One region of the Lysinibacillus sp. FSL P2-0066 genome, then DNA from elsewhere that is predicted to be linked to it. Evidence: riboswitches for the same ligand, from Rfam matches in the RefSeq annotation. Region 1 holds a riboswitch; each other region holds the start of a gene.
The links. A riboswitch is a leader RNA that binds a small molecule or an ion and turns the genes downstream of it on or off. The one in region 1 is predicted to bind S-adenosylmethionine.
Positions count from the first base shown of each region.

Region 1 (3,285 bases):
GCTGCTAAGCAAGATGCCTGGATTGCGGCAAGCATTGGTGTTCTGCTTAGTTTATTGCTTGTAAAATTATTTTTAACACTTGCCAATCAAACACCGTCCCTAAACTTTATCGAGGCCAATGAAAAAATTCTCGGGCGTTTTTTTGGGAAAATCACAGCGATTTGTTTCCTGATTATGACCTTTCTTTCCGCTGGAGAATTACTCTATTTTATCGGTATTTTCATGAAAACGGAAGTTATGCCAGAGACACCGACATTAGCATTTGCCCTACTGTTCAGTATCATTATTATGTATGCCGCTTATTTAGGGATTGAGACCTTTGCCCGTTCGGCAGAAATCCTTTTTCCAATGTTTATTTTTATATTTATTTTTTTCATCATTAGTATTAGCCCTCAAATTACATTTGAGAATATTCAGCCACTGCTAGAAGCAACGAAAACATCTATGCTTTATAGTATTACACGCTTTATGAGTATCTTTTCCTTTCCTTTACTTGTGTTATTGATGCTATATCCTGCTAGCGTCAATGTACAACCAGCTGCGCAGAAAGGGCTATATATCGGGACCATCCTTGGCGGAGTCGTCTTAATTACGTTGATTGTCCTATCGATTCTTGTACTAGGGCCTGAAAATACTGCGGCTAGAACATTTCCTAGCTATGCCTTAGCGCAAAGAATATCTATAGGGAACTTTTTGCAGCGTATTGAAATTATCATGGCTTTTATGTGGATATCTTCCATTTATATTCGTACATTTATGTACTTCTATACGACCGTTGTGGGCCTTGCACAAATTTTGAAAATCAAGGATCATCGTCCACTTATTTTACCGATGGGTATCATTGTCATTGGACTTTCCCAAATAGTACATCCAGATATTGTGCATTCCACTAATTATAATAATGAAATTTGGCCAATCTTTTCCTTTATTTTCACCATTTTATTACCTATACTTTTGCTGATTGTAGCAGTCATTCGAAACCGCAAGTCCAAGGCTCAAAATAATGAAACACCTCAGCAGGAAACAAAAAATGACAATCAAAAAGTCTAATTTCTTCTACGTTAGAAAAGAAATTAGACTTTTTATTAATTAAATATGATATTCGATTTCATCTACAAAATCCCATTCATATGGTGTTTCTTGGTAAACATAGTAGTTCAACCAGTTAGAGAATAATAAATGGGTATGGGCACGCCATGTATTCATCGGCACTTGTGTTGGATCGTCATTCGGGAAGTAGTTTACAGGAACGGCGATATCTATGCCCTTCGCCACATCGCGACTGTATTCATCGGCTAGTGTTGTCGCATCATACTCTAGATGCCCCGTAATCATAATATTTTTATTATCTTTTGATTGTACAATAAATACCCCTGCATCCTCTGAGTAAGATAATAGTCGTAAATCGGGATGATTGCGAACCTCGTCAATCGAAACAGATGTATAGCGAGAGTGCGGCGCAGTAAATAAATCACTAAAGCCTCGTACCAAATCCACTGTTAAATCTGTAATCACATGGGAGTAGACGCCTGAGCATTTAGCAGAAAGCTCGACCTTCCCAATGCCATAATGGTGATACAATGCAGCCTGTGCCCCCCAACATATATGTAGCACGGATGTCACATTCTTTTTAGACCAATCCATAATTTCTGAAATTTCCTGCCAATAGTTAACCTCTTCAAAAGCCATTTTCTCTACTGGCGCACCAGTAATTATCATACCATCATAGCGTCGATGACGAATCTGGTTAAACGTTGTGTAAAATAGCTGCAAATGGGATTTACTCACATTTTTTGACTCATGTGTGGCCGTATTTAAAAAGGTAATATTTACCTGTAATGGTGTATTTCCTAATAAACGTAGTAATTGGAGCTCTGTTTTTTCTTTTTCAGGCATTAAATTTAAAATTAATATATTTAATGGACGGATTTGCTGTGTTTTTGCACGATCCTCTTCCATGACGAAGATTTTTTCCTCACGTAAATGTTCTCCAGCTGGTAAATTTTTCGGAATATTAATTGGCATCTTGCTTTCCCCTCTCTATAATCACTCTCTTTTAGCAAACCTTGCTTGCGTAGAATGCAACGAAATTAAAAAATCCTCCTCATTCCATACGAGATAGAATGAGAAGGATTTTTTCACGTCCACTCTTATCTCTCAAAGGAAAAAATCCTTTGCTGGAATTAGCACCTTTCTAACAATTGTTAGAGGTTGCTGAAGCGTCATCGGGCCAAATCCCTCAGCTTCTCTTGATAAGATTATTTAATTATCTTGAATTGTAACACGAACTAGTTAGAATATCAATAATTCATAGAATATTTTGTGATTCATGTGCATGTTCCTTGCTCATTTGATGTACACTAAGCTTGCTATATGTGGTGTTTCTACATTTAAAATTTATGGTAAACATGCCGTAATTATGTTACCATATACTTTTAGTAAGAGAGAGGAACGTGAATAGTTTGATTAAAATTGAATTTCCAAAACCAGATCTAGTAATCCGTCAACGTGAACAAGATTTAAAACCAGGTGATGTGCCAATCACACCTTACTTCGGTTTTATTGACTTCCATAAAATTACACGTGATAAAGGCGGCATTTTCTTATTCTATAATGACAAGAATGAGCTATTGTTTGTTGGGAAAGCACGTAAAATTCGTCAACGTATTAAAAAACATTTCGAGGATAATGTATCTCCGATGAAAAACCATCGTGATGAAGTGTTCAAAATTGAAGTCTATGAAGTGGAAGATCCAATGGAACGTGAAATTTACGAAACATATGCGATTAATACTTTCCGCTCTAAATATAACGTAGACAAGGTCTTTTATTAGACATCACGCAAAGAAACCGAAATCTCATCGAGGGATTTCGGTTTCTTTTATCACATAATGGTCATACGATCAATCGGTGTACTGTGACCGTTTATTCGCAAATCAATGGTATCAAGCTCAGGATTCTTGACGGTGATTTGAAAAACATAGGGATGTGCCTCTTTCCTTTGCTCGCTGCCTTCTTCTAACTGGATGATAAGTCTATTTCCCTCAGCCGTAATATCTGCCAATACATTTCCCTTTGAATAATAAACGAGATAATATGGTGCATCATTTTCATGCAATAATTGAATTCGATCAGTAGCTACAATATTTTTTTGGACAATGTCTGGGACAACCGTTAGCTCATGAATCGTTGGTGGATCGGTAGGTGGTGTAGCATTACAGGCTCCTAGCATTAGTAAGCTCATTAAACCTAGCAACACGAATTTTTTCAAGTTACTCCCCTTCC
Region 1 is NZ_CP150202.1:2,375,994-2,379,278, forward strand. Features, by position in the region: gene MKZ14_RS11765 (endospore germination permease) at 1-1,050, shown strand, start outside; gene metA (homoserine O-succinyltransferase) at 1,090-2,025, opposite strand; SAM riboswitch class I at 2,148-2,259, opposite strand; gene MKZ14_RS11775 (nucleotide excision repair endonuclease) at 2,463-2,834, shown strand; gene MKZ14_RS11780 (hypothetical protein) at 2,885-3,271, opposite strand.

Region 2 (3,285 bases), 1.1 Mb from region 1:
AATTTCAAGGTCTATGCCTTCTTTAGCTAAGATCGGTTTTGCTTTTTCTAAAATAACTGCGTGTGGTGTATTAGAAGCACCTACTTTTAATGTTACGTTTTCTTTGCTATCTGTTTGATCGCCAGATGCTGATTTTTCATCTTCTTTTTTATCTGTACCGCAAGCTGCTAATGCTAGTACAAGTATTGATAAAAATAATCCTGCTAATAACTTTTTCATTTATGACACTCCCTTGTATTTGTTTTAAATATGTTAGCGGTAAAAACCGGAATAACCTCATTTTCGTGCTAGCGTTTATCAATTTTTTCAGTAATTAAATCACCAATCCATTGAATAATAAATACGACTACTAAGATCAAAATAGTTGCCATTAATGTCACATCTTGGCGATTTCGCTGGAAGCCGTCTAAGAAAGCTAAGTTACCAAGACCACCTGCACCAATAATTCCTGCCATCGCTGTATAACCTACAAGAGCAACAGCCGTTACCGTGATACCAGAAATCAAAGCTGGTAATGATTCAGGGACCAATACTTTCCAAATAATTGTAGAAGTTTTCGCCCCCATTGAACGGGCTGCTTCAATAACACCTTTATCTATTTCACGTAACGCAATTAATACCATACGAGCATAAAACGGTGCTGCACCGATAATTAAAGCAGGTAACGCCGCATTGGCACCTCGAATTGTACCTAGTAAAAACTTCGTAAATGGAATTAATAAAATAATTAATACGATAAATGGAATGGAACGGAAAATATTAACGAGTGATCCTGTTAAAAAGTTAACGATTTTATTTGCCCATAACTGATTGGGGCTTGTTAAAAATAGAACGATACCAATGACTAACCCTAGAATAAATGTCACAACCGTTGATATAGCTGTCATGTATAAAGTTTCATACGTAGCTTGCCACATATTTTCCCAGTCTACATTCGGAAAGAGGTTAGTTAGCATTTGCAATCACCTCCGTTTGTACTTCGACTGTATTTAAATAACGAAGGGCTTCAGTGACGTTTGTCTGAGTGCCATCAATTTGCACAATCAATGTACCATATGCACCATTTTTTGTTTGCGAAATATTTCCGTGAACAATACTTACTTCTACATCAAATTGTTTCACAAGATGTGAGATGACAGGCTGTTCTGTTTTTTCACCAACAAAAATTAATTTGACAAGTTGTCCAGTTGGATAGTTTGTTTTAATTTGTGCTACCGTATCCTGTGTTTCCTTAGTGTCTGTAATTTGAGAGACAAACTTTTTGGTAATGGCTGCTTGTGGTGCTTGGAAGACTTGTAATACCTCACCACGTTCCACAATTTCGCCTGCCTCCATCACCGCTACACGATGACAAATTTTGCGGATGACATGCATTTCGTGGGTAATCAGGACGATTGTTAAGCCTAAGCGTTCATTTATATCAACGAGTAAATCAAGAATGGCATCCGTTGTTTCAGGATCGAGTGCTGATGTCGCCTCATCACATAGTAAAACCTCTGGATTATTCGCCAATGCACGTGCAATCCCTACACGCTGCTTTTGTCCACCAGAAAGCTGAGATGGATATGCCTTATCGCGCCCTTCTAAGCCTACAAGGGCTATTAATTCCTTCACACGTGCTTCACGTTGAGCCTTTGGAAAGCCTGCGATTTCTAAAGGGAAAGCTATATTTTCGGCAACTGTTCTCGACCAAAGTAAATTGAAATGCTGGAAAATCATACTTACCTTTTGTCTAGCTGCTCTAAGCTTTTGTCCTTTTATCGATGAAAATTCCTGATTGTTCACCGTTACTGTTCCTGCTGTTGGTTTCTCTAAACCGTTTAGTAAACGAATCATGGTACTTTTACCTGCGCCACTATAGCCGATAATGCCAAAAATTTCACCTTTATTAATAGTAAGGTTGACGTCTTTGACTGCCGTTAATTCGCCATTTGTTGTTTTGTATTTCTTTGTAATATTTTGAAGCTGGATCATAGCGAATACTCCTTTTCTCATATAGAAAACCCCTTCACTCACAGACAAGTAGAAGGGGTCACGTATGATACGTTAAACCGTTCTCTCATCTTTCAAAGAAAAATCTTTGGGTGATTTGGCACCTTTTCACATTGTGATGGTTGCCGGGCTTCATAGGGCACTTCCCTCCGCCACTCTTCATAAGAGTTCGATATATTTAATGTTTTAGTAATATATTTGTTACTTTACCACGCTAGTAAAGTTCAGTCAATTGATTTTTTTAACAATTCATATAAAAATGGTACGGATTGAAAGGCATAAATCTTTTTTGTCACTTTTCCGCCATCACTGATGAGTAGACATGGAACACTTTCAATCTGATGCTCATAGGCAATGTGTTCCAAAAAGTTGATATTTGCTTTACCTATTTGTAGCTGTGGCAGTAATTGTTCAATAATGGACATCATTTTAGATGCCACTGCACACGTTCCACACATCGGTGTATATAAATAAAATGCAGTTTTCTCTCCCGACTGTTTAGCCGCTTCCCACTGCTCTGTTGACCATTCTTCCATTTACTCACGCAACCTTACAAAATATATTCATTATGGATTGAAAAATGTGCACGCAGTAAAATCATCGCTAACACTTTTCTTGGTGTTGTTTCTACTTCCTTGTACGTTGGCATTGTGCGCAGATGTTCAGCTTCTGGATAATGTCTGTCCATTAATGCACGTAGCTTATCGCCTGAAGTATCTGCATCAAAAAAAGTAAATAGCTCACAGCCCTCATAGGGATCCAGTAGTTCTTCTAATTGATGCACACCAATTGTACCATTCGTACATAGTATTGTAACATTCTCATTCAAAATAGGCTCAATTTGTAGCTTATCTGAGCGCCCTTCTACTATCAAGCATTTTCCCTCGAACATTACGCCACCTCCATTTAGAGATCCCTACTTATAAGTCATTATATAACAAAAAACGCCGGTAGTTGCCGACGTTTTTCGATTATGGCTTGTCTTATTCAGCGATCATTTCTTCGTATTGCTCTGCTGTCATTAGTTTCTCAACTTCTGATGCATCAGCAGGCTCAACAACGATCATCCATGCTTTTTCATATGGTGATTCATTAACGAATTCTGGGCTATCTTCTAAATCTGCATTTACTTCCACTACAGTACCTGAGATGGGTGCATATAATTCAGAAACAGTTTTTACTGATTCTACGCTACCGAATGGATCATCTGTTTTGATTTCGTCGCCAACTTGTGGAAGCTCAACGAATACGATATCTCCTAATTCAGATTGTGCGAAGTGAGTAATACCGATA
Region 2 is NZ_CP150202.1:3,480,660-3,483,944, forward strand. Features, by position in the region: gene MKZ14_RS17445 (MetQ/NlpA family ABC transporter substrate-binding protein) at 1-219, opposite strand, end outside; gene MKZ14_RS17450 (methionine ABC transporter permease) at 288-956, opposite strand; gene MKZ14_RS17455 (methionine ABC transporter ATP-binding protein) at 946-1,974, opposite strand; SAM riboswitch class I at 2,057-2,160, opposite strand; gene MKZ14_RS17460 (thioredoxin family protein) at 2,217-2,528, opposite strand; gene MKZ14_RS17465 (hypothetical protein) at 2,543-2,884, opposite strand; gene gcvH (glycine cleavage system protein GcvH) at 2,976-3,285, opposite strand, start outside.
Region 2: it holds a riboswitch for S-adenosylmethionine, as region 1 does, so the genes downstream of both, MKZ14_RS17455 (methionine ABC transporter ATP-binding protein) here and metA (homoserine O-succinyltransferase) in region 1, are expected to answer to the same signal.

Region 3 (3,285 bases), 2.0 Mb from region 1:
TATGAGGGGATTTTAACTTGCTCTTGAAAGCAATTGATAGCGATATTGTTCTAAAGCGTGTTGAACAAGACTAATTTCTTCTTCTGTAAAATCTGGTATTGCATACGTACGTTCCACTAATTGAAATGTACCATACTTTAAGTAAATCTCTGTGGCAGGAAGTGAGATATGGCTCACACCGTACTGTTCATATGTCTCAAATACTTCCTTAACAGTATAGTCTTCTTTTTCAGTAAAAACTTGTTCTTGAAATGCTGTATGACCAAAAACTTGTTGCCATTTCTTTTCGACTGATGTAAGAAGGTGTTGAATGGATTTATTGTTGACAAAAACGTGTCCTTCATTTAGCTCATATATTAGATAGGATACAATGTTTTGCGCACTATAGATGTTACCCATTTTAAACACTCCTTTATCATCAGTTTTTTGGAAGAGCAGTTACTGGCTAGGCAACTACTCTTCTATATATTCAAAAGTGGGGGAGCACTTATGAAAACATTTTCCTTTTTAACAATAATTTCCGTACTCTTAACTTATTTCCTAGTATATAGCATGGATTTAATTAAGTCAATAATACATATAAAATTACTTGGTATTATTTTTTATAAGGTTCTGATAATTAACGGATGTTGTAAATAGTTGATGTAGCAACGTTTAACGCATTACCAAATGAGGCAAATCGAATGAGAAAATACGTAAACGCTACACCATTCTTCCCTCTGTTCTAAATCTTAAGCTTCTACAGTTTGTTCACTTGTTGTTGCCTGTGTAATGGCTTGATCTAAATCAGCAATAATATCCTCTACTGCCTCTAAACCGATGGATAAGCGAATGAGCGACTCGGTTACACCAGCTTGAACTAATTCGTCTGCTGATAGCTGCTGATGGGTAGTGGAAGCAGGATGTATAATTAATGACTTAGCATCACCTACATTTGCTACATGTGAAAATAGCTTCACGCTATCAATAAGCTTTCGCCCAGCTTCACGTCCACCTTTGATGCCAAATGTAAGCACTGAACCGAAGCCATTTCTTAAATATTTTTTTGCCAACTCATGTGTCGGGAAATCTTCTAGGCCATTATAATTTACATACTCCACAGATGGGTGGTTTTGTAAATATTCAGCCACTGCCAATGCATTCTCATTGTGTTTAGGGATACGCAAATGAAGCGTTTCTAACCCTTGCAATAAATTAAAGGCAGCATCTGCACTTAATGTTGGACCAAAATCACGTAATAATTGTACGCGTAGCTTTGTAGCAAAAGCAGCAGAAGCTGTATCAATTCCATAGCGTAACCCATGGTAAGAAGCATCTGGTTCAGTAAAACCTGGGAATCGCCCACTAGCCCAATCAAACTTACCAGCGTCTACAACAACGCCCCCTAAGGTTGTACCATGGCCTCCTATCCATTTAGTTGCTGAATGAACAACAACATCTGCACCATATTCAATAGGTGTAGAACCATAAGGAGAAGCAAACGTGCTGTCAATAATTAGTGGTAGCCCATTATCATGTGCAATCTTAGCTACTGCTTCAATATCTAAAACCTTTAAGCTTGGATTACCATAAACTTCTGCAAAGACAGCTTTTGTTTTATCAGTAATCACCGCATTGAAATTCTCTGGGTTTGTTTCATCTACAAAAATTGTTTTAATACCATAGTTTGGTAATGTGTTAGCAAATAAATTATACGTACCGCCATATAAAGAACTAGCTGCTACTATCTCATCACCAGCTCCAGCTAGATTTAAAATGGAAAATGCGATAGCCGCTGCACCAGATGAAAGTGCTACTGCTGCTGTTCCACCTTCCAATAAAGCCACACGTTTTTCAAACACATCAACAGTCGGATTGGTAATTCGTGTGTAAATATTCCCTGCTTCCTCTAGGGCAAAAAGACGTTGCGCATGAGCAGTGTCTTTAAATACAAAAGCAGTTGAGCGATAGACTGGAACTGTCCGAGAACCCGTCACTGGGTCTGGCTCTTGACCACCATGTAACAGCAATGTTTCTGGTTTAAAATTTGTCATTGTGTACCTCCAAATGGTTATTTTTTTACGATGGTACCGGAGATGAGGAGGATTTTTCTGTAGAAAACAAAAAACCCTCTTCAGCTAAGAAGAGGGTTGCGGTTGCAAGTTTTCCTCCCCTTATCTGCCAGATCCAAGTTAGAATCTGTAGGAATTAGCACCTTAGTAAGCTCATTACTTACTGGTTGCCGGGCATCATAGGGCCTATCCCTCCGCCGCTCTTGATAAGAGTATGAGATTCAATTTCCATCGTTGTTACACAGTATAAACATAGAGTTTTTTTCTGTCAACATGTAAATTTTATTTTTTCCGAAACTTCTGTCTGCTCTTATACGTAATATGAACGCATACACTATTTTAGAAAAAATTTTGAGAGGAGTATTTTTATGGTAAAGGCCGTGATCATTTTTCTTATGATTGGCTATTTAATAGGCTGTATTCACGGCTCTAAAGTGGCTCAATTTTTATCTGGGGTTGATTTAAAAAAAGCTGGCCACGGAAATGCGGGTGCCTCGAATGCTACTCTTTCCCTTGGCTGGAAATATGGCGTTTTAGTAGCCCTCATTGATATCGGCAAAGGCGTTGTCGCTATTATCGGTGCACATTTTTATCTAGCGGATGCCACTCATTTGACACAAGAACAAATATGGCTGCTTACTTACATTATGGCTGCTGGGGTTATTTTAGGTCATAATTTCCCATTCTATATGGGCTTCAACGGCGGGAAAGGAACGGCCTCCATCATTGGTATTTTACTTGCTGTTGATTGGAAGATTGGTTTATTTGCACTTATTTTATTTGTTATTTTATCCTTTGCAACAAATTATTTAATTGTAGGTGTTCTAGAATTTTATCTCGTTTTTTGTACAGCAACTTATTTATGGATTCCAGGCATTGGCCCAACCATTATAGCTGTCCTTCTTTTTGGCATAGCTATCATCCTGCATATAGAAAATATTAAACGTTTAGTTAATGGGACAGAGCCTAAAGTAACTACTGCTTTTAAGAAAAAGAAATAATATTTTATGGATATTTTTGTATTTTGTGTGACCATATATTTTCTCTTTATCTACTAATATTGCTGTAAAAAACATCTATTTTACACAGGTTTTTTTCTACAATAAAATAGACATATTCTTATCTTAATAAAACATTACGGAGTCCGATGTTATGGATAATAATCGTCATTTTTATCGTAGAAAGGATGAGAAATTATGTCTTCACCAAAACAAGCAGCTACAAAACGTAACTT
Region 3 is NZ_CP150202.1:377,262-380,546, reverse strand. Features, by position in the region: gene MKZ14_RS01865 (hypothetical protein) at 13-399, opposite strand; gene MKZ14_RS01860 (O-acetylhomoserine aminocarboxypropyltransferase/cysteine synthase family protein) at 732-2,033, opposite strand; SAM riboswitch class I at 2,151-2,264, opposite strand; gene MKZ14_RS01855 (glycerol-3-phosphate acyltransferase) at 2,420-3,052, shown strand; gene MKZ14_RS01850 (DASS family sodium-coupled anion symporter) at 3,248-3,285, shown strand, end outside.
Region 3: it holds a riboswitch for S-adenosylmethionine, as region 1 does, so the genes downstream of both, MKZ14_RS01860 (O-acetylhomoserine aminocarboxypropyltransferase/cysteine synthase family protein) here and metA (homoserine O-succinyltransferase) in region 1, are expected to answer to the same signal.